One region of the Variovorax sp. 22077 genome, then DNA from elsewhere that is predicted to be linked to it. Evidence: predicted binding sites of a transcription regulator. Region 1 holds the regulator's gene; each other region holds the start of a gene.
The links. Region 1 encodes sigma-54, which starts transcription at its own class of promoters, with help from an activator protein. Its sites were predicted from a motif close to TGGCANGNAANCTGCTTT; they were not measured.
Positions count from the first base shown of each region.

Region 2: ACTJLF_RS22840 (isopenicillin N synthase family dioxygenase) is a predicted target of sigma-54. The motif match lies at 3,266-3,283, and genes of this name have one in related genera.
Region 3: ACTJLF_RS14390 (pilin) is a predicted target of sigma-54. The motif match lies at 3,044-3,061, and genes of this name have one in related genera.
Region 4: ACTJLF_RS31915 (ammonium transporter) is a predicted target of sigma-54. The motif match lies at 2,959-2,976, and genes of this name have one in related genera.

Region 1 covers NZ_JBQEQC010000009.1:64,350-69,655, reverse strand. Annotated here, with positions in the region: gene lptA (lipopolysaccharide transport periplasmic protein LptA) at 201-917, shown strand; gene lptB (LPS export ABC transporter ATP-binding protein) at 914-1,708, shown strand; gene rpoN (RNA polymerase factor sigma-54) at 1,863-3,464, shown strand; gene ACTJLF_RS14890 (phospholipase D family protein) at 3,600-5,162, shown strand; gene ACTJLF_RS14885 (LysE family translocator) at 5,173-5,306, opposite strand, start outside.
Region 2 covers NZ_JBQEQC010000017.1:41,451-46,756, reverse strand. Annotated here, with positions in the region: gene rutC (pyrimidine utilization protein C) at 1-282, shown strand, start outside; gene rutD (pyrimidine utilization protein D) at 288-1,094, shown strand; gene ACTJLF_RS22855 (malonic semialdehyde reductase) at 1,091-1,687, shown strand; gene rutF (NADH-dependent FMN reductase RutF) at 1,702-2,259, shown strand; gene rutR (HTH-type transcriptional regulator RutR) at 2,388-3,092, opposite strand; gene ACTJLF_RS22840 (isopenicillin N synthase family dioxygenase) at 3,316-4,317, shown strand; gene ACTJLF_RS22835 (VOC family protein) at 4,341-4,727, shown strand; gene ACTJLF_RS22830 (BMP family ABC transporter substrate-binding protein) at 4,808-5,306, shown strand, end outside.
Region 3 covers NZ_JBQEQC010000008.1:228,812-234,117, forward strand. Annotated here, with positions in the region: partial or broken gene ACTJLF_RS14380 (IS5/IS1182 family transposase) at 1-314, opposite strand, end outside; gene ACTJLF_RS14385 (hypothetical protein) at 416-2,386, opposite strand; gene ACTJLF_RS14390 (pilin) at 2,487-2,984, opposite strand; gene ACTJLF_RS14395 (3',5'-cyclic-nucleotide phosphodiesterase) at 3,196-3,999, opposite strand; gene ACTJLF_RS14400 (CHASE2 domain-containing protein) at 4,029-5,306, opposite strand, start outside.
Region 4 covers NZ_JBQEQC010000034.1:14,835-20,140, reverse strand. Annotated here, with positions in the region: gene ACTJLF_RS31930 (PaaI family thioesterase) at 163-618, shown strand; gene ACTJLF_RS31925 (acyltransferase family protein) at 521-1,777, opposite strand; gene ACTJLF_RS31920 (LytTR family DNA-binding domain-containing protein) at 1,942-2,895, shown strand; gene ACTJLF_RS31915 (ammonium transporter) at 3,047-4,249, shown strand; gene ACTJLF_RS31910 (MBL fold metallo-hydrolase) at 4,317-5,294, shown strand.

The DNA of each region.
Region 1 (5,306 bases):
CCCCAGGCTTCGCGCACTTCGTGTCGCGCGCGCCTTCCCCCTTGCAGGGGGCAACACCAGCGGCCCGGTGAAGCCGGTTCCGCCGTGTTCGGGCATGAAGCCGGGAAGAAAGTCAAGCCCGCCTAGGCGGGCTTTTTCATCTGTGCGGGCGGGGCAGGAGCACGCAGCCGCATACAATGCCGAGCAAGTTTCGTGCCTCTATGACATTGCACTCTCACCCCACCACCTCCTTCCTGCGTCGCATCGGCCGGCTGGCCGTCGGCGCCCTGTTGCTGGCAGGCCTCGCGTCGGGCGCCGTGGCCGAGACCGCCGACCGCTCCAAGCCGATGAACATCGAGTCGGACGCGATGCGCTACGACGACCTGAAGCAGACCAGCGTGTTCACCGGCAACGTTCTGGTGACGAAGGGCACGATCATCATCCGCGGCGCGCGGCTGGACGTGCGCCAGGACGCCGAGGGCTACCAGTACGGCGTGGTCACCGCGGCGCCCGGCAAGCGGGCCTACTACAAGCAGAAGCGCAATGCGCCCGACGAGTGGATCGAGGGCGAGTCGGAAGTCATCGAGTACGACAGCCGCGCCGACAACGTCAAGTTCATCCGCAACGCCGTCATGCGCCGCCTGCTGGGCGCCACGCCCAACGACGAGAGCCAGGGCGCGCTGATCGTCTACGACCAGAGCAACGACACCTACACCGTCAACGGCTCGACCGTGCCGCCGAACACCGCCGTCAACGCCTCGGCCCCTGGCGGCCGCGTCCGGACCATCCTCACTCCCAAGGCCGCCACCGCGCCGGCCCCGGGCGCTCCGGCTCCGGCCGGCGGTGCCAAGGCCCCTGCGCCGGCGCCCACCCCGGCTCCCGGCGCCGGCCTGCGCCCGAGCACCACGCTCAGTGACCAGGGAGACACGCGCAAGTGATCGAATCCGCAGGAACCCAGGACGCCAGCGGCACACCGGGCAGCCGCTTGGTCGCGCGCGGCCTGAAGAAGAGCTACGGCAGCCGCACCGTCGTGAAGGACGTCTCGCTCGACGTGCAGAAGGGCGAAGTCGTCGGGCTGCTCGGGCCGAATGGCGCGGGCAAGACCACCTCGTTCTACATGATCGTGGGGTTGGTGCGCGCCGACGCCGGCGACATCTCCATCGACGGCGAGCCGATCGCGCACATGCCGATCCACCGCCGCGCCCGCATGGGGCTGAGCTACCTGCCGCAGGAAGCCTCGATCTTCCGCAAGCTCACGGTCGAGGAGAACGTGCGCGCCGTGCTCGAGCTCCAGAGCGAGCCCGACGCGAAAGGCAGGCTGGTTCCCCTGTCGAAGGAGCACATCGAGGAGCGCCTGACCGACCTGCTGGTCGACCTGCGCGTCGACCATCTGCGCGATTCGCCCGCGATGGCGCTGTCGGGCGGCGAGCGCCGCCGCGTCGAGATCGCGCGCGCCCTGGCCACGCAGCCGCGCTTCATTCTTCTGGACGAGCCCTTCGCCGGCATCGACCCGATCGCGGTGATCGAGATCCAGCGCATCATCAGCTTCCTGAAGGAGCGCGGCATCGGCGTGCTCATCACCGACCACAACGTGCGCGAGACGCTGGGCATCTGCGACCACGCTTTCATCATCAGCGACGGGCACGTGCTGGCACAAGGCACGCCTTCGGAGATCGTCGACAACGCCGAGGTACGCAGGGTGTACCTGGGCGAGCACTTCCGGATGTGATCATGTTGCGAGGGTCAACGGCAAGCGTGATCGCCATGCGCGTGGAGCCCCTTCGCGAGGGCTGGTGTGCACGGCCGCCCGAAGCGGCCGGTCCGCTCCCGGCAGGGAGCTGGCGTGGCGCGCGGCGTGCTGCCTCGGGGGGAGCCGTCTTCTCATGAAGCAGGGGTTGTCCCTTCGCGTTTCGCAGCACCTGGCGCTCACGCCGCAGCTGCAGCAGTCGATCAGGCTGCTCCAACTCTCCACGCTCGAGCTGAGCCAGGAAGTGGAGCAGATGCTCGACGAGAACCCGTTCCTGGAGCGCACCGCCGAGGAGGCCGTGCGCGAGGAATTCGGGCTCGACACCGCCGACGCGCCGGTCCCTCGCGATGACGGCGGCGATGGCAACGACGGCGAGGGCGACTTCGCCCCCTCGGCCGCGAGCAGCAGCAGCGCGACTTCTTCCACGGAAGGCACGGCAGTCGCCGACGCCGACGGCCCCGCCGCCGAGATCGCCGAGCGCGAGCCCGACTGGGAAGGCGACGGCACCGTCGACATGGCGCCCGACGACAGCGAATGGGGCAGCGACGCGCCCGCGCGCCAGAACAACGCCGGCGACGACGAGCGCGCCGATGCCACCGAGCTCGCGCGCAGCCAGGAGTCGCTGCAGTCCTTTCTGCACCGCCAGGCACTGAGCCTGCGGCTCAACGAGAGCGACAGCGCCGCGCTGCGCTTCCTCATCGAGTCGCTCAACGAGGATGGCTACCTCGAAGACTCGCTGCCCGCGCTGGCCTCGGGCCTGGCGGGTGACGACAACGACGAATTCGACGACCTCGTGCACCACTTCCAGGTGGCGCTGGGCCTGCTGCAGAGCCTGGAGCCCGCCGGCGTCGGCGCGCGCGACCTCGGCGAATGCCTGAGCATCCAGCTGCGCGCCATGGCGAGCGACGACGAGACCGAGGAAGAGGAACTGGTCCGCAAGACGGCGCTGGCCATCTGCAAGCAGCCCATGGAGCTGCTCGCGCGCCGCGACTTCAAGCGTCTGGCCACGCTCACCCGCAGCAGCGAGGAGCTGGTGCGCTCGGCGCTGCAGGTCATCGCGCGGCTGGAGCCCAAGCCGGGCCGGCGCTTCGTCGACGTGGAGCGCAACGTCATCGTGCCCGACGTGATCGTCACCAAGACCGGCCGCGGCACCAACGTGAAGTTCCGCGTGATGCTCAACCCCGACGTGATGCCGCGCCTGCGCGTGCACGACATCTATGCCGGCGCGCTGAAGTCGCACAAGGGCGAGGGCAGCCAGGCGCTGTCGCAGCGGTTGCAGGAGGCGCGCTGGTTCATCAAGAACATCCAGCAGCGCTTCGACACCATCCTGCGCGTGAGCAACGCCATCGTCGAGCGGCAGAAGAGCTACTTCGTGCACGGCGAGCTCGCCATGCGCCCGCTGGTGCTGCGCGAGATCGCCGACGAGCTGGGCCTGCACGAATCGACCATCTCGCGCGTGACCACCGCCAAGTACATGGCCACGCCCTTCGGCACGGTCGAGCTCAAGTACTTCTTCGGCTCGGCGCTGGGCACCGAGACCGGAGGCAACGCGTCGAGCACCGCGGTGCGCGCGCTCATCAAGCAGTTCGTCGGCTCCGAGAGCGTGAAGAAGCCGCTGTCGGACAGCCAGATCTCCGAGATGCTGAAGGAGCAGGGCATCGAGTGCGCGCGCCGCACCGTCGCCAAGTACCGCGAGGCGCTGCGCATCGCGCCCGCCAACCTGCGCAAAGCCTTGTAACTGGCACACCCCCAGGCTATGCGCACTTCGTGTCGCTTCGCCAACCCCCTTGCAGGGGGCAACACCTGCGGACCGGCGGAGCCGGTTCCGCGGTGTTCCTGGAATGGGCTTGCGTGGCGTTGGACGGTGGCTGCGGTGTTCGCCCTGCTCGTGCTGCTTGTCACGGGCTGCGCCACGCTGCCCGACGAGGCCCCGCGCCCGCCCACCAAGACCATCGCCGTCTCGGCCGACACGGCGCTCGGCAGGATCGCGCTGGCCTCCCAGCCCGACCCCGACCTGAGCGGCTTCCGCCTGATGCCCGGCGGCGACTTCGCCTTCGACACCCGCATCCAGCTCGCGCGCCGCGCGCAGCGCACGCTGGACGTGCAGTACTACCAGATCGAGAACGACGAGACCGGCCGCTACCTGCTGCGCACCCTGCGCGACGCCGCCCAGCGCGGGGTGCGCGTGCGGCTCTTGATGGACGACCTCTATACCTCCGGCGAGGACGAGCTGCTGCTGGGCCTGGCCGCCACGCCCAACGTGGAGCTGCGCCTGTTCAACCCCTTCCCGGCAGGCCGCGGCAGCCTGCTGAAGCGCTTCACCGCCTCGCTCTTCGACTTCAGCCGCGTCAACCGCCGCATGCACAACAAGCTGTTCATCGCCGATGGCGCGATGGCGGTGGCGGGCGGGCGCAACATCGGCAACCAGTACTTCAGGCGCACCTCGGGCGAGAACTTCATCGACCTCGACACCTTCGTCACCGGCGCGCTGGTCCCGCGCCTTGGCAGCCTGTTCGACCAGTACTGGAACAGCGTCTACGTGCGGCCGATCCAGTCGGTCGTGGGCAGCAGCCTCTCGCGCGAGGAGCTGCAGCAGCGCTTCGAGCTCGCCACCGGCCCCGAGACCACGCCCCCGCCGCCCAAGCCCGCGCCCAACGACCTGCTGGGCTACAGCCCGATGGCCGAGGACCTGGACGCCGGCAAGCTCGGCCTGATCTGGACCACCGCCGAAGCCTATGCCGATTCGCCCGAGCGCGTGATCGGCAAGACCGCCTCGTATGGCGGCGTGCCGCTGCTGGACGTCGACAGCGTGCGCTACAACGTGGTCGAGCAGATGCGGCGCGCGCGTTCGGAAGTGACGATCGTCTCGCCCTACCTGATCCCCGGCGCCTCGGGGCTGGAGGTGATGCGCGAGATCCGAGGGCGCAACGTGAAGATCAGCGTGGTCACCAACTCGCTCGCCGCCACCGACGAGCCGCTGGTGCACACCGCCTACCGCCGCTACCGGCCCGACATGCTCAAGCTGGGCGCCGACCTCTACGAACTGAGCACCAACCGCACCCGCAGCAGCGTGAGGCTGGGCCTCTTCGGCACCTCGGTGGGCAGGCTGCATGCCAAGTCGGCGGTGATCGACCGGCGCATTCTGTTCGTCGGCTCGATGAACTTCGACCCGCGCTCGGAAACGCACAACACCGAGATCGGCCTTTTCATCCGCAGCCCCGAGATGGCCCAGCAGGCGCTGAAGCTCATCGACGTGCTCAAGCAGCAGGGCGCCTATAGGCTGCGCTTCGCCGAGGGCAGCAACGAGTCGCGCATCGAATGGGTCAGCGACGATGCCGGCAGGCTCACGGTGCTGACCGAGGAGCCCGATTCCCGCTTCTGGGACCGGACCATGCTCGAGATACTGGCCCCGCTGACGCCGGAGAGCCTCCTGTAGCCGCGCAGCCTCAGGTGCCGCGCACGGCCGACCACACGAGCCGCAGGCCCAGCAGTCCCATCACGCCGCCTGCCGCCCGGTCGATCCAGACCTTGTAGCGCAGGTAGGCCGAACGCGGCGCCGCCGACGAGAGCGCCAGCGCCA
Region 2 (5,306 bases), on a different contig from region 1:
AAGGACAACAACGTGGTGCACGTCGGCGACGCGAGCGCGCAGGCCAGGCACGTGCTGACGACCATCAAGGGCGTGGTCGAGGCCGCCGGCGGCACCATGGACGACGTGACCTTCAACCAGATCATGCTCAAGGACTGGGCCGACTACGCGAAGATCAACGCGGTGTACGCCGAGTTCTTCCCCGGCACCAAGCCCGCGCGCTACTGCATCCAGTGCGGCCTGGTGAAGCCCGACGCGCTGGTCGAGATCGCGTCGATCGCGCACGTGGGCAAGAAGGCCTGAGCTTCATGAGCGCGCTGCACTACGAGGTGCACGGGCCGTCCGATGCAGCGGCCACGGTGCTGCTGTCGTCGGGCCTCGGCGGCTCGGCCGGCTTCTGGCAGCCGCAGCTCGGCGCGCTGACCGCCGCCGGCTACCGCGTCATCGCCTACGACCAGCGCGGCACCGGCCGCAGCCCCGCCGCGCTGCCCGAGGCCTACGCCATCGCGGACATGGCCCGCGACGTGATTGAGATACTCGACGCGACGAACACCGCGCGGTGCCATTTCGCCGGCCATGCGCTCGGCGGCCTCGTCGGACTGCAGCTTGCGCTCGATGCGCCTTCGCGCATCGCGAGCCTCGCGCTCGTCAACGCGTGGTCGAAGCCCAATCCGCATTCGGCGCGCTGCTTCGATGCGCGGCTCGCGCTGCTCGGCGCATGCGGCCCGCGCGCATACGTCGAGGCGCAGCCGATCTTTCTCTACCCCGCCGCCTGGGCCGCCGAGAACGCGCAGCGCGTGGCCGACGAAGTCGATCACGCCTTCGCGCACTTCCCGGGCGAATCCAACATGCGGGCTCGCATCGCCGCGCTGCGCGCCTTCGACATCGACGCCAGCCTCGCCGACATCGCCGCGCCCGCATTGATCGCCGCGGCCAGGGACGACACGCTCGTGCCCTGGACCTGCTCGCAGCGCCTGGCCGATGGCCTGCGCGACGTCACGCTCGACTTCATGCCGCACGGCGGCCATGCCCACAGCGTGACAGAGGCCGACACCTTCAACCGCAGCCTGCTCGACTTTCTCTCGCGGGTCAGCGCACCCGCCGTTCCAGCATGACCCTCAAGAACACCCTCGACGACGCCGCGCTGTCGCTGCTCTTCACCGGCGCGCGCACCCACAACGGCTGGACCGACGAGCCCGTCACCGACGCGCAGCTCGTGCAGATCTACGCGCTCGCGAGCCTCGGCCCCACATCGGCCAACTGCTCCCCCGCGCGCTTCGTCTTCGTGCGCACGCCCGAAGGCAAGGAGCGCCTCGCGCCGGCGCTCTCCAAGGGCAACCTCGAAAAGACCATGACCGCGCCCGTCACCGTCATCGCCGCGTGGGACCGCAAGTTCTACGACAGGCTGCCCACGCTGTTCCCGCACGCCGACGCGCGCAGCTGGTTCACCGGCAGCCCCGAGGCCGCGCACGAGACTGCCTTCCGCAACGCCAGCCTGCAGGCGGGCTACCTGCTGCTCGCGGCGCGCGCGGTCGGGCTCGATGCGGGCCCGATGTCGGGCTTCGACAAGGCGAAGGTCGACGCGGCCTTCTTCGAGGGCACCGACTGGACCGTCAACTTCCTCATCAACCTCGGCCATGGCGACACGTCGAAGCTGTTCGGCCGCCTGCCGCGGCTGGCCTTCGACGAGGCCTGCCTGCTGGCCTGAAGGAGTCACGCGAGATGCTGCACAACGCCATGGCCTCGAACCCTGCTTCATCGTCACCCAACCCAGCCCTGCTTCCGCAGGGCCTGCAGAAGGCCGACTACCGCAACGCGATGGCGCGGCTGGGCGCGGCGGTGAACATCATCACCACCGACGGCCCCGCAGGCCGCGCGGGCTTCACCGCATCGGCCGTGTGCAGCGTGACCGACGAGCCGCCGACGCTGCTGGTGTGCCTCAACCGTTCGGCCTCGGTGTACCCGGCGTTCAAGGCCAACGGCGTGCTGTGCGTCAATGTGCTGGCGGCCGGACACCAGTCGCTGTCCACGCTCTTCGGCGGCAAGACGCCGATGGACGAGCGCTTCGCCGCAGCCCGCTGGAGCAGCAAGACCACCGGCTCGCCGGTGCTCGACGATGCGGCCGTGTCCTTCGACTGCCGCGTGGTGCACGCGACGAGCGCAGGCACGCACGATGTCCTGTTCTGCGAGGCCGTCTCGATCGCCATCGGCGGTGCGGCGCAGGGCCTCATCTACTTCGATCGCCGGTATCACGAGATCGCTGCACCGCCGCAGCACTGACCCGCTTTATCCCCTCTCCCCTCGGGGAGAGGGTTAGGGTGAGGGGCAACGGCGCTCGCAAGAACAGCAGTGACTTTCAGGCCGCCACCCTCACCCCAGCCCTCTCCCAAGGGGAGAGGGAGCTGGCCTCAGCGCGGCACGATGCCCTGCAGCACGATGCGCTGAACGTTCTCCACCGCACGCTCGAAGAAAGCTTCGTCTTCCAGCGTATGCCCCGACAGCGCCTGCACCTGCACGCCGAAGTCCGCGTAGTGCTGCGTCATTGCCCACAGCGCGAAGATCAGGTGGTGCGGATCGACCGGCGCCAGCTTGCCCGCATCGATCCATGCGCGGATCACTTCCGATTTCTTCTCCACCAGCGTGCGCAGTTCGCGATCGAGTTCGTCGCGCAGCAGCGGTGCGCCCTGGATCATCTCCAGGCAGAAGAGCCGCGACGCATCGGGCCGGTCGCGCGAGATCACCAGCTTGCGGCGGATGTAGCCGCCGATGGCCTCGACCGGGTCCTGCTCGGCGCTGAAGCCGCGCAGCGGTTCGAGCCACAGCGCGAGCAGGTCGCGCAGCACGTTGACGTAGAGCTCTTCCTTGTTCGCGAAGTAGTAGAGCAGGTTGCTCTTCGACACATCGGCGCGCGCGGCCACCTGGTCGATGGAGGTGCCATGCAGGCCGAAGCGCGAGAACAGCCCCAGCGCCGCGCCGAGGATCGCGCTGCGCTTGTCCTCGATCTGGCGCAGCCTGCGGTTCACCGCGGACGCGCTGCGCACCGCAGGCTTCGCGCGCTTGCGTGCGGGACTCTCCTTGCTGGCGCTCGCGGCCAGTGCTTTGGTCTTCGGCATCTTCCCTCGATCCTCCCTCGTTCGTTCGTTCGATCGGTCGGTCCTGCCTCGGCAGGCGTTACGGCGCACCACTGTAAGGCCGTGGTGCATCGCCTTGCGCCGCGACCGCCTTCGCGGCACGGCAATTCGCACCATGCTGACGCGACGGATGGGTTTTGTCCATTTGGTCCAACTGGCACAGACGTTGCATGGCGAAAGGCATGCCAAGCAAGAGGAACCTGCCATGACCCTGCTTTCCGTACCCATCATCGATCTCGCGCCCTACTTCGCCGGCACCGCCGAAGGCAAGGCGGAGGTAGCGAAGAAAGTCGACGAGGCCTGCCGCAGCATCGGCTTCCTCGTCATCACCAACCACGGCATCTCGCCCGAGCTGATCTCGCGCGTGTCGTCGCTCTCGCGCAAGTTCTTCGACATGCCGCTGGGCGAGAAGCGCAAGGTCGATCGTCCGCGCGAAGACGCTGTGCGCGGCTACAGCGCGGTGGGCGAGGAAGGCCTCTCCTACAGCCTGGAGGAAGCGGCACCGGGCGACCTGAAGGAGTCGTTCTCCATCGGCCCCTCGAACGTGCCGGACGACGACTACCACCGCGGCCCCGCCGCAGGCCCGCACTTCGAGCCCAACAGCTGGCCGCCGCTCGAGGGCTTCAAGGAGGCCTACGAGCAGTACTTCGAGGCGATGAGCGATCTCTCGCGCTCGCTGATGCGCGTCTTCGCGCTCGGCCTCTCGCTGCCCGAGACCTTCTTCGACGACAAGATCGACAAGCACATCAGCATGTTCCGCGTGCTGAGCTACCCGCCCCAGCGCGAGCAGCCGCTGCCCGGACAGCTGCGCGCGGGCGCGCACAGCGACTACGGCAGCCTCACCATCGTGCTGCCCGACGACAAGGGCCTGCAGGTGTTCAACAAGGCCGGCCAGTGGGTGGACGTGCCGCAGGTCGAGGGCGGCCTGGTGGTCAACATCGCCGACCTCATGATGCAGTGGACCAACGACCAGTGGGTGTCGACGCTGCACCGCGTGATCAACCCGCCCTTCGAGGTGGCGAGCACCAACCGCCGCCAGTCGCTGGTGTTCTTCCACCAGCCCAACTACGACGCGATGGTCGAGTGCCTGCCGAGCTGCCTCGCGCCGGGCGAGCAGCCGAAGTACGCGCCCATCTCATCGGGCGACCACCTCACCTCCAAGTTCGTCAAGCAGACGACCTTCGGCGGCACCAAGGTCGCGGCCTGATTCCTCGGAGGCGCCCGGATCACATGGCCCACCTGTCCTACGTCAACGTCTTCGCGAAGGACGTGGTCGCGCTCAGCGGCTTCTACCAGCGCGTGTTCGGCTTCAAGGAGATCGAGGCGATCCGCTCGCCCATCTTCCGCGGGCTGGACACCGGCAAGTCGAGCCTCGGCTTCAACGCGCTCGATGCCTACGAGCTGCTGCACCTGAGCGAGTTCTCCGACACGCGCGGCGTGAAGTTCCTGCTGAACATCGACGTCGACAGCCAGGCCGACGTCGACCGCATGGTGCCCGTCGCGCTCGAGGCCGGCGCCACGCTCGTGAAAGCGCCCTACGTCACCTACTACAACTGGTACCAGTCGGTGCTGCTCGATCCCGAGGGCAACGTGTTCCGCATCAATTTCATGATGTAGCGGCGCGCGGCCCTCGCCTCTCTTCTCTCGCTTCTGCTTTTCCCTCCCCCGTCTTCACGCTCCTCACGAAAGGTTGCTCCATGCCGCGCATTTCCTCCAACGGCCCGGCCCTCGGCCTGGCACTGACGCTCGCAGCCTGCGGCGCCTCGTTCTCGCTGCCGGCCGCCGCCGACGGCTTCACGCTGAAGGACAAGCCGAAGATCGCGATGCTCTACTTCGGCCCCAAGAACGACGGCGGCTGGACGCAGGCCTTCGACGAGGCCCGCGTGAAGATCGAGAAGGAGATCGGCCAGAAGATCCAGTTCGTGGAGAACGTGCCCGAGGACGCGTCGGCCATCAAGCCCGCGGCCGAGAAATTCATCCAGCGCGGCGCCAACATCGTGATCGGCACCGCCTTCGGCTACTCCGACAGCTTCAAGGACCTGGCCGCCAAGTACCCCGACGTGGCCTTCCTCAACGGCTCTGGCACCACCAACGGCAGCAACCTCGAGTCGTTCTACGGCCGCACCTACGAGAGCCAGTACCTCTGCGGCATGGCCGCCGGTGCCGCATCGAAGACCGGCAAGCTCGGCTTCGTCG
Region 3 (5,306 bases), on a different contig from region 1:
GCTTGAACTGCTTGGCACGGGCATGGCGCCCAATCTGCGCGACCAGCCTCGGAGCGATGCGCGTGTAGCTCTGGCGCAGGTTCAGGCCCTGTTCTTCGGCGGCCTTCTCCAGGTATTGGCGGCTCCCTGCAACAGCCGGCTGTCGGTGGAGTGCGCAATTGCCTTGGACGTCGCGGTCGTGTCGACAAGGCCACGGTCCCCGCTGGAGGCCTTCCCGACGCCGAGGCACCGGACTGCGTCGCAGTCACCATCAAGAGCGGCTTCACGCCCTTCGCCGCCGATGCGCTTCCACCGCGTGTGAGGCTGCTCGGGTCATTGATTTGAATCTGACCCTTAGTTTTCCAAGATTTGTCCGCGGCCGATTGGAATCGGACCCCAAAATTTTCTTGTTATACCGCCTGAAGCCTAAGTCGATTCATTCTAGATAGCGGTTAGCAGGCAATTTAGGGCATTTAAAATTAGCATATTTTATTTGCGATTCAATTTCCCCAATCTGTCCGATATAGGTTGGAAAGAGCACCCTGTAGCCGGTCATATATATCGCGCCATGATCAGTGTACAAACCGGATGCCGTATTGAAATAGGAACGGATATACTCGTCATTGTGATGAATTGTCACCCCCCTGTTGGGAGCGAATGATTCAGGACACGCATCCTCAATCATATTGAAAACACTGTCATTCAAACGACTTCTATTTGCCGCCTCCATTTTTTGCGATGCGGATGTTTCAACAAGCTTACAGAAGGCAAATACATAGGCCTCCTCAACATTAGGCTCTAGCGACCAAGCGTGAGTCTTCTTATTAAAAGGCAAGCGCCCATACTCACACGCAGATGCGGAAGACGCGGATTCGATCCTCATTCCATAGGGGGCCAATTTTTCATTCAATATCTTCACTCTAGCCAAGGAAATTTCCACTTTATCCTCGGAGCCAAATTGCCCAATAGCATAGAGTACATAGAGATTGGCACGATATTTCTCAACCAAGGAAATCAACCGCGCCGGCATTTCACTGCCATTTGCTACCGTATGCATTCCGTTGATCGTCGCCATCCCCGATCCCGGATGAAGAGATGGAGCAATTGCCGAAAACGATAGCGTATCCATCGAAATTATTCCAGCGGGCCGCTCCGTAATTGCGTGGGGCAATTGAAAATTAAGCCACGCCTCTTCCCACGCCACCGGGGACCATCGGGAAGCTCCGTGAGCAAGATGAATGTAGGCTTGCAAAGAAAGCAGCACAGCTAGAGTCACGCGAGCAAATTTGACGCCGCCGACGTAGACCGCAGCCAAACTAAGTAGTGGCCCCAAAAGAAGCCAAAGTGAAAATGCATACCGTCCAATGCGGGATGTGACACCCCAAAGCAGGAATGCGAAGATGGCAAAAAAGACTACGCTAACTGCGGGCGTCCAAAAATTGGCGAGCGAGAATCTCTGCAAGAAACTCTGGGCCGGTGTATGCGAGCCGTTTAAAGTTGATGAAAAAAAGCGCCATAGCCCCAGACAAATACTGGCCGCGGCAAGTAACACCAACGCCGAAGGACGAATATCCGGAGATACGGCTTCGCTATATATCCAACTCTGCACACGAAGCATATCGAATGGCAGAAGAAAAAGCCCCGACAACCCACTCCCGAGAAAACGAAAGTCACGGTTATTCACAAAGGGAAATTCCGGGGCCCTAAATATTGCGTTAAAAAATGGAAATACAGGGCTCCCAAACTCTTGCCATAGTCTAACCGACCAGAATCCGTGAACGATAGCAAAAGCCAATGCAGCGCCGACCCCATATCCAATCAATTCTTTTGCAAGACGGCCAAACAAAATACGACGTTCAAGTACAGCTCTAACCACGAAGAAGGCCGCAAATGCGACGGCAAAAGTGCCGCTTGTCAGTTTTATTCCGGCTGCAACTCCCGAGCAAAGCCCTACAAGAATAGATTGCCGCCAAAAATCCAAGTCGCGTTGCAACAAGATGCGCAGGGCTAGAAGAATAAAAATCGAACCATATGGATCGTTAAAAGAAGAGCCATTCGCCTGCAAATAGGGCGGAGCGATCATCGCCAACAAACACGCCATATAAATCGGCGCGCGAACGTCTTCATCTCGCTCAGATAGCAGCTTTTCCGCAATACTTCCAATTACCACTATATTAAAAAACTGGAAGGTGGAAAGGATCAATCCTATTAGAAGGGCCGGCCACCCCCATTTGACCATTAAATAAAATGGCACATACGCAACAGGATTCAAATAAGACTGAATGCTGCCCGCAAAATAGTCTTGGCTCCAACGCCCCTCCAGCAACAGCGAGGGCCCATAAAAATGGTAATTCAGTAGATCCCAGTTGTAATCTTTCCCCGCAAGATAGCAGAAAGTCAGATTCAACGCATACAACGTAGCCCAGTGCCAAGTTGAGAGTCGATTTCGCATATTTTTTCGGAAAAAGAAAAGGCCCCGACGGGGCCTTTAATTTTTGAGCGTCTGATTACTGACCGCGGCAGGATCCCGGCAGGTATTTGGCGTTAATAGCCGTGCCCGAGGTACCGGGACCGCAGACCCATTTGAAAATAGTCTTACCGGTGTCAGTGTTGGTGAGTGCAGTAGTTGCGTCAGCATAAGGAGTCATCGTGATCGTCTTGCTTGCTGCATCCTTCAGATCGGTAGCGGCCGATGTCGTGATAGTGACAACACCAGTATTCGTAGTGTCCACAGAAGCAACGTACTTGGTCGAACCGCTCGATTCGCAACCCCAGGCTCCAGCAGCCGGGAGGGTCGAGCCAACCGCGCTTTGCACCGTCTCGGTAATGCTGGTACGGCACGACGAGCCAGCCAGAATCGCTTCAGACACCTTGGCGCGGATGGTGTAGTCCTGATAAGCCGGCAAAGCCACAGCAGCCAAAATACCAATGATCGCCACAACGATCATCAATTCGATAAGGGTGAAACCCTTTTGCACGTTGCGTGCGATGGAACGACGGTTCATTCACTAACTCCAGGTAGGTTGGTTGTTACGCCCGGGAACCTGCCCGGAGCGAGGTACCTTCCGCAGCATCTGTGCCACCCGCTTGGGGCGCCTTTCCCGTACCGGACGTGTCACCTCTGACCACATTGGAGTTACACCGTGTGACACAACTTGCCTAAAGATGCTACACGCGGTGACAAATTTGTCATGCCAACGCGTCACTGACCGGTAGTCAGAAAGTCAGGACGCCATCCACCTTCAGCCAGCGAATGTCCCGTTGCGCCATGCCTGCCGCCTGCTCGACCACCAGGGCTTCGATCTGGCTCATGATCTCGTCGGTTTCGGCGGGCTTGGTGTGGGTGATGTAGATCGGGTACTGCTTGCCCGGGGCGATACGGGCCAGCTCGCCAGCCAGGAGTGGGGGCGACAGGTGCAGGCTGCGCTCCGCCAGCGCCTGCTCGCGGCTGCTGAATGCGGTTTCGATGACCAGCATCGCCACGTCGAGTTCGTTCACACGTTCCCAGAAGGGCGCGTTGCGCTCGGTGTCGCCGCTGAACACCCAGTGGGCTCTTCGCTCGGCCGGCCGCACGGCGAAGCCGCAGGCCGGCACGGTATGGACTGCGGGCAGCACCTCGACCACCTTGGGCTCGCGGCTTCCCAGCGGCAGCTGCTGGCCCACGGCGATGTCATGGAAGCTCACGAACGGCGCCTGCGGGCTGGGAATGCTCTCGAAGTCGGGCCAGATGACGTTGTTGAAGATGTGAACGCGCAGCGCGTCGATGGTGTCCCTGAGCGCATGCACGCGCAGCGGCTGCGAGCGGCGGCCGCCGACGGCGTCGACCATCAGGGGGAGTGCGGCGATGTGGTCGAGGTGGCTGTGCGTGAGCACGACGTCGTCGATGCCGACCATCTCGTCGAGCGTGAGGTCTCCGACGCCCGTGCCCGCATCGACGAGCAGGTCCGTGTCGACCAGGAACGAGGTGGTGCGGCAGTCTTTGGCGATGGCGCCCGAGCAACCCAGCACACGAACCTGCATTGTGAAAGACCCCTTTGATGCGTCTGTCGTCATTTGGTCTCGAACCGGGTTGCGCCGTCCCAGTTCGGGTCTTGCGGTCGCAACGCCATCGAGGCTAAACGCTGGGCGTAGAGCTGGTAAAGGACTTTTTTCGCATCCGCGGCGAGCAGGGGCGCCAGCAAGTTTCGGCCCATGGCCCAGTCCTGCCGGCGATATGCGGCGAGGACTACGCTCCATCGTTCGAGCATCTGCTGCGCCTGCTGCAGCGCCTCGGGGGTGCCCGCGGCGAGAGGCGTAAAAACGGAAACGGCTTGCGCTTTTCCCTTGACCCGCACGCTGTCGAGCTCCTGCCAGACGAAGCCCGGCGCGAGTTCGCGCGTCGCGCCGCTGGCGACCACTTCGACGCCGTAGTGCCCGCTCAGGCCCTCGAGGCGCGATGCGAGGTTGACCGCATCGCCGACCACCGTGTAGCTGCGGCGCGCCGCCGAGCCCATGTCGCCCACGCTCATCACGCCGCTGTTGATGCCGATGCCCACGCTGATCTCGGGCCGGCCGCTCGCGCGATGGATGCGGTTGATGTCGTGCACGGCTTCGGCCATGTCGAGCGCGGCGCGCACGGCGAGCGTGGCGTGGTCCGGCGTGTCGACGGGTGCGCCCCAGAAGGCCATGACGCAGTCGCCCATGTACTTGTCGACGGTGCCGCGGTGGGCGCTGATCACGTCGGTGAGCCGGCTGAAGACGGTATTGAGAAAGCCCTGCAGCTCGGCCGGCGCCATCTGCTCCGACAGGCGCGTGAAGTCGCGCATGTCGCAAAACATCACGGTCATGGGCTTGCTCTCGGCGCGCATGCTGTAGCGGTCGGGCTGCGCCATCATCTCGTCGACCAGCTGGGGCGGCACGTAGGTGCCGAAGAGCCGCACGAGGCCGCGCCGGGCGCGCGACTCGAAGAAGTAGCCCCAGCTCATGTTGAACGCGAACGCCAGGGCCGCCATCGCCAGCGCCGAGCCGAGCGGCAGCACGAGGCTGTAGCCCGTGTAGAGCCATACGTTCATCCCGATCAGCGCCGCCATCGCGCCGACGGCCAGCAGCATGGCGCGCGATGCGGACAGCAGCGACATCCCGAAGGCGAGCAGGAGCCCCGTCAGCACGACGAGCAGCACCTCGTAGCCGGGGGCGTAGTCGGGCACGCTGAGCAGGCGCCGCTCGAGCAGTGCCGAGACGATGTTCGCGTGCACCTCCACGCCCGGGAACGCGGCCTCGGCGGGCGTGGCGCGCAGGTCCTGCAGCCCCGGGGCGGTGGCTCCCACGAGCACGATCTTGTCCTTCAG
Region 4 (5,306 bases), on a different contig from region 1:
GGGTTAAGGCATCGTCGAAAAATTTCTGCGCAGCCCGGCGGCGCTGTCGCCAATGCAACCGCCGCGGCGTTTCCGGTCGCACGCGCGACGGCCGATGTCCGGGCTGCTTCCTAGAGTGGGTGCACCGTCTTTCCACCCAACCCCGGACAAGGACCCACCACCATGCTCGACACCATCCAGGCCATCAACAGGACCGCCGCCTTCAACCGCTGGGCCGGCTTCGAAGTGACCAGCGCCGGCAATGGCGAAGCCGAACTGCGCATGGACTGGCGCGAGGAGGACATGGGCCAGTACGCCGGCTTCCTGCACGCCGGAATGATCGGCGCGATGCTCGATACCGTGAGCGGCTACGCGGCCGCCACCGTGGCGGGCCGCGTGCTGGCCTCGCATTTCTCGGTCAACTGCATCTCGCCCGCCGTCGGCCGCGCCTTCATCGCACGCGGTCGGGTGGTGAAAGCCGGCCGCAAGCAGGTGTTCGCGGCGGCCGAACTCTATGCGCAGGGCGACAGTGCCGATTCGCTCAAGCTCGTGGCGACGGGGAACGCCATCCTGGTTCCCGTCGAAGAGCCTCCTCCCGCACCGCAGGAGACGCGGAAGAAGTCGCAGCCCGCCGCCTGAGCTTCAGTCCGAAGAGCGGCCGCAGCAGGTTGGTGCGGCGGATCAGCCCGTCCGTCAGGAGCCAGCAGCCGAGCAGCGTCAGCGCGATGAGCAGCGCGGGCTCGACGACCGGGCCGAGCGCTAGCGGTGCCAGCAGGGTCACGCCGACGATGATCAGCGTCTGGTGAAGCACGTACCACGGGTATACCGACTCGTTCGCCCAGCGCAGCCAGGGCCAGGGGCGGTTCAGGTAGCGGTGGCCGTGGCCGAGGATGGCCGCGACGGCCAGCCAGAGGTAGAGCATGCGCAGGGTGTCCACCAGCAGCCCCGGAAGCGGGCTCTTCATGCCGGCGCGCAGCAAGATGAAGGTGCCGATCACGGCGACGGCCAGCGCGAGCGACACGCGGCGCAGCCGCTCCAGTTCCTTCCAGACGCCGGTGTCCACGCCCATCCAGTAGCCGTAGAGGAACATCGTGAAGTAGATGCTGTGCAGGTGGAAGTCGCGCACCAGGTTGTGCGTGGCCGGGAAGCGCGAGGCCAGCAGCATCGTGAATATCAGCAGCGGCACCACCGGCAACAGCAGCAGCCTCCAGCCGCGCAAGCCGTTGAAGGCGCCGCGCATCCACTGGCCGGCGGCCGACCGCCACAGCGGCAGCGTCAGGGCGATCAGCGCCGTGTAGGTGAACAGGTAGGGCAGGTACCAGAGGTGGTTCCAGGTGATGCCGAACTCCGCGCCGTCGAAAGCCTGCTTCGGCCACGGCTGCGCCATCGACAGGTAGCGCAGCAGGAAGGTGCCGAAGCCCGGTGCCACCAGGCCGTTGGCCACGCCCTGGGCGTAGGCCTGGTAGGGCACGACCACCGCCATGCCGAAGGCCAGCGGCAGCATCAGCCGCAGGCCCCGGCTGCGCAGCAGGGCCCAGGTGCCCTGGCCCCGGCTCAGGAAGCCGAGCGACACGCCCGAGATCAGAAAGACAAGGTCCATGCGCCACAGGTTCAGGATGCGCATCGGCCACTGCAGCCATTCGGCCGCGTCCGGGCTCTTGAGGTGCCAGGGCCAGTCGGCCACGTAGTACATGCCCACGTGGTAGAGGATGACGAAGAGGAAGGCCAGCGCGCGCAGGGCGTCGATGTCGTGGCGGCGGTGGTCGGGCGGTGTTGCGGCAATGGGGTCGGCGGTCATGGAAGGTTCCTCGGAGCGGAAAGGCCGCCATGCTCGGCCGGGCCGCTTCCGCGAGGTGCGGCCGGGGGACGGATCACCCCCGCTTTGTGACGAGCGGTGGCCGGCAGGGACGAAATCCGGCCCAGACCGGCCGTCCCTGCGGCCTTTTCGCGAGAATTCCCCGCATGGGAGACCCCCGCAGGAACCTCTACGAACGCTACGCGCCGATCCGCCGTCCGCTGGAGGTGGCCTTCTGGATCGTGCTGCTGACGCTGCAGGCCGTGTTCAGCACCATGGTGGCGATCGTCGACATGCGCACGCGCGCCGTGCCCCGGCCCCACTGGGAGGTCGCGACCTGGGAGGTGTCCAGCCACCTGATGCTGCTGTTCCTGGTGCCGGCGCTGGTGATGGTGGAGCGCCGGCTGTCGCCGCTGGTGCGCAGCCATCTGCTGCGCTTCCTGGCCTGGCATGCGGTGGCGAGCGCGGCGTTCAGCCTGGTCCACGTGGTGGGCATGTTCGGGCTGCGGGCGCTGGTCTATGCCATGGCGGGCGAGCACTACGACTTTGGCGGCTGGGTGAGCCAGTGGGGCTACGAGTACCTCAAGGACGTGCGGGTGTACGTCAGCATCGTCTTCGGCATCTGGGCGTACCGGCTGTTCCTGCTGCGGCTGCAGGGGGAGGCGCGGGTGCTGGATGTGCCGGAGGAGGGAGCGGTGGCCGCGCCGGTTGTTGCCCCGAGCCCGGATTCGGCAGGGGCGGGGGGATTTGAACCCCCGGCTGCAGACGCGCTCCCGCCGCCTCCCGCCCGCCCCGAGCGCTTCCTGGTCCGCAAGCTGCGCCGCGAATTCCTCATCGCCGCCACCGACATCGACTGGCTCCAGGCCGAGGGCAACTACGTCGGCCTGCACGTCAATGGCCACGACTACCTGCTGCGCTCCACCCTGACCGACTTCCTGACCCAGCTCGACCCCGCGCTCTTCGTGCGCGTGCACCGCAGCCACGCGGTGAATCTCGCGCGCATCAAGGAAATCGAGCCGCTGGACGGCGGCGACGCCCGGCTGCACATGCATGACGGCACCACCGTGCCCTGCAGCCGGCGCTACCGTGACGCGCTGCGGGCGGGCGCCGGTCCGGGCTGAAGCGGTGCGTGGCGGGCTTGATCAGCCCGTTATTGGTTCATCTCGCACCATCGAAGAGCTTGTAGGCACCATTTTTGCTTCATTGGCCGGCCTCGCTGGTTGATTCCGGTGCGGCGCACCAATTCAAACCAAAAATCCGCAAGAAGCTCCAATGGACGCACTCAAACAGGGCGCAGACGCGCTGTTCATCCTTCTCGGCGCCATCATGGTCCTGGCCATGCACGCCGGCTTTGCCTTTCTCGAGCTGGGCACCGTGCGCAAGAAGAACCAGGTCAATGCGCTGGTGAAGATCCTGGTCGACTTCTCGGTCTCGACCATCGTGTATTTCCTGGTGGGCTACGGCGTGGCCTACGGCACGCATTTCTTCGTGAGCGCCACCGAACTGTCGGCGAAGAGCGGCTACGAGCTGGTGAAGTTCTTCTTCCTGCTGACCTTCGCGGCGGCCATTCCGGCCATCATCTCGGGCGGCATCGCCGAGCGGGCCAAGTTCTGGCCGCAGCTCATCGCCACGGCGGTGATCGTCGGCTTCGTCTATCCGCTCTTCGAGGGCATCGCCTGGAACAAGCACTTCGGCATCCAGGAATGGATCGCCTCGCTCACCGGCCACGAGTTCCATGACTTCGCCGGCTCGGTGGTGGTGCATGCGGTGGGCGGCTGGCTCGCGCTGCCGGCAGTGCTGCTGCTGGGTGCGCGGCGCAACCGCTACCGCGGCGACGGGTCGCTGAGCGCGCATCCGCCGTCGAACATCCCCTTCCTGGCCCTTGGTGCCTGGGTGCTGTGCGTAGGCTGGTTCGGCTTCAACGTGATGAGCGCGCAGAGCATCGACAAGATCTCGGGCCTGGTGGCCGTGAACTCGCTGATGGCGATGGTGGGCGGCACGCTGGTGGCGCTGGCCATGGGCAAGAACGACCCCGGCTTCGTCTACAACGGCCCGCTCGCCGGCCTGGTGGCGGTGTGCGCCGGCTCCGACCTGATGCATCCGCTGGGCGCGCTGGTGGTGGGCGGCGTGGCGGGCGGCATCTTCGTCAAGCTGTTCACGCTCACGCAGAACAAGTGGAAGATCGACGACGTGCTGGGCGTGTGGCCGCTGCACGGCCTGTGCGGCACCTGGGGCGGCATCGCGGCCGGCATCTTCGGCACGCAGGCGCTCGGCGGCATCGGCGGCGTGAACGTGTGGGCGCAGCTCATCGGCACGGTGATGGGCGTGGCCTGGGCCGCGCTGGCGGGTGCGGCGGTGTACGGCGCGCTCAAGGCAGTGGCGGGACTGCGGCTCTCGCAGGAAGAGGAGTACGACGGTGCCGACCTGTCGATCCACCACATCTCGGCGACGCCCGAGCGCGAGGTCAACTGGTAGGCAGGCTGCAGGGCCGGCCTGCCTCGGCTATTCTCGGCGCCCCTTCAAACCACCGAGGAGCCGAACCATGACAACAACACCCGCTCGCTGGCTTCGCCAGGGCATGGCCGCGCTGGCCGGCAGCCTGCTGATGCTTTCGTTTTCTCCGATGGCGCAAGCCGCCGCGCCGCAGGTCAAGACCCAGGCGCCGGGCTTCTACCGGATGATGCTCGGCGACTTCGAGGTGACGGCGCTCTTCGACGGCACCCTCGACCTCGAGCCCAAGAAGCTGCTCACCAACACCACCCAGGAGCAGGTCGGCAAGCTGCTCGACCGGGGCTTCGAGAAAGACGCCGTGCCCACCTCGGTGAACGGCTACCTCATCAACACCGGCAGCAAGCTGGTGCTGGTCGACACCGGCGCCGGCGGCCTCTTCGGCCCCACGCTCGGCAACCTGCAGGCCAACCTCAAGGCAGCGGGCTACCAGCCCGAGCAGGTCGACGACGTGCTCATCACCCACATGCACGGCGACCACGTCGGCGGCCTCGTGCAGGACGGCAAGCTGGTCTTTCCCAACGCCACCATCCACGCCGGGCAGGAGGATGCCGACTTCTGGCTGAACAAGGCCAACCTCGAGAAGGCCTCGGCCGAGATGAAGGGCTTCTTCCAGGGGGCGATGGCCTCGCTGAACCCGTACGTGGAAGCCGGCAAGTTCAAGGGCATGAAGGGCGGCACCGAGCTGGCGCCCGGCATCAAGGCCGTGCCCGCCCACGGCCACACGCCCGGCCACAACATCTACGTCGTCGAGTCCAAGGGCCAGAAGCTGGTGCTGTGGGGCGACCTGATGCACGTGGCCGCGGTGCAGTTCGCGCAGCCGCAGGTCACCATCTCCTTCGACGTCGACTCGAAGCCGGCGGCGGTGGAGCGCAAGAAGGCCTACGCCGACGCGGCCAAGGGCCGCTACCTCGTGGGCAGCGCGCACCTGCCGTTCCCGGGGCTGGGCCACGTGCGGGCCGAGGGCAAGGGCTACGTCTGGGTGCCGGTCGACTACCAGCAGGTGCGATGAGCGACCGATGAA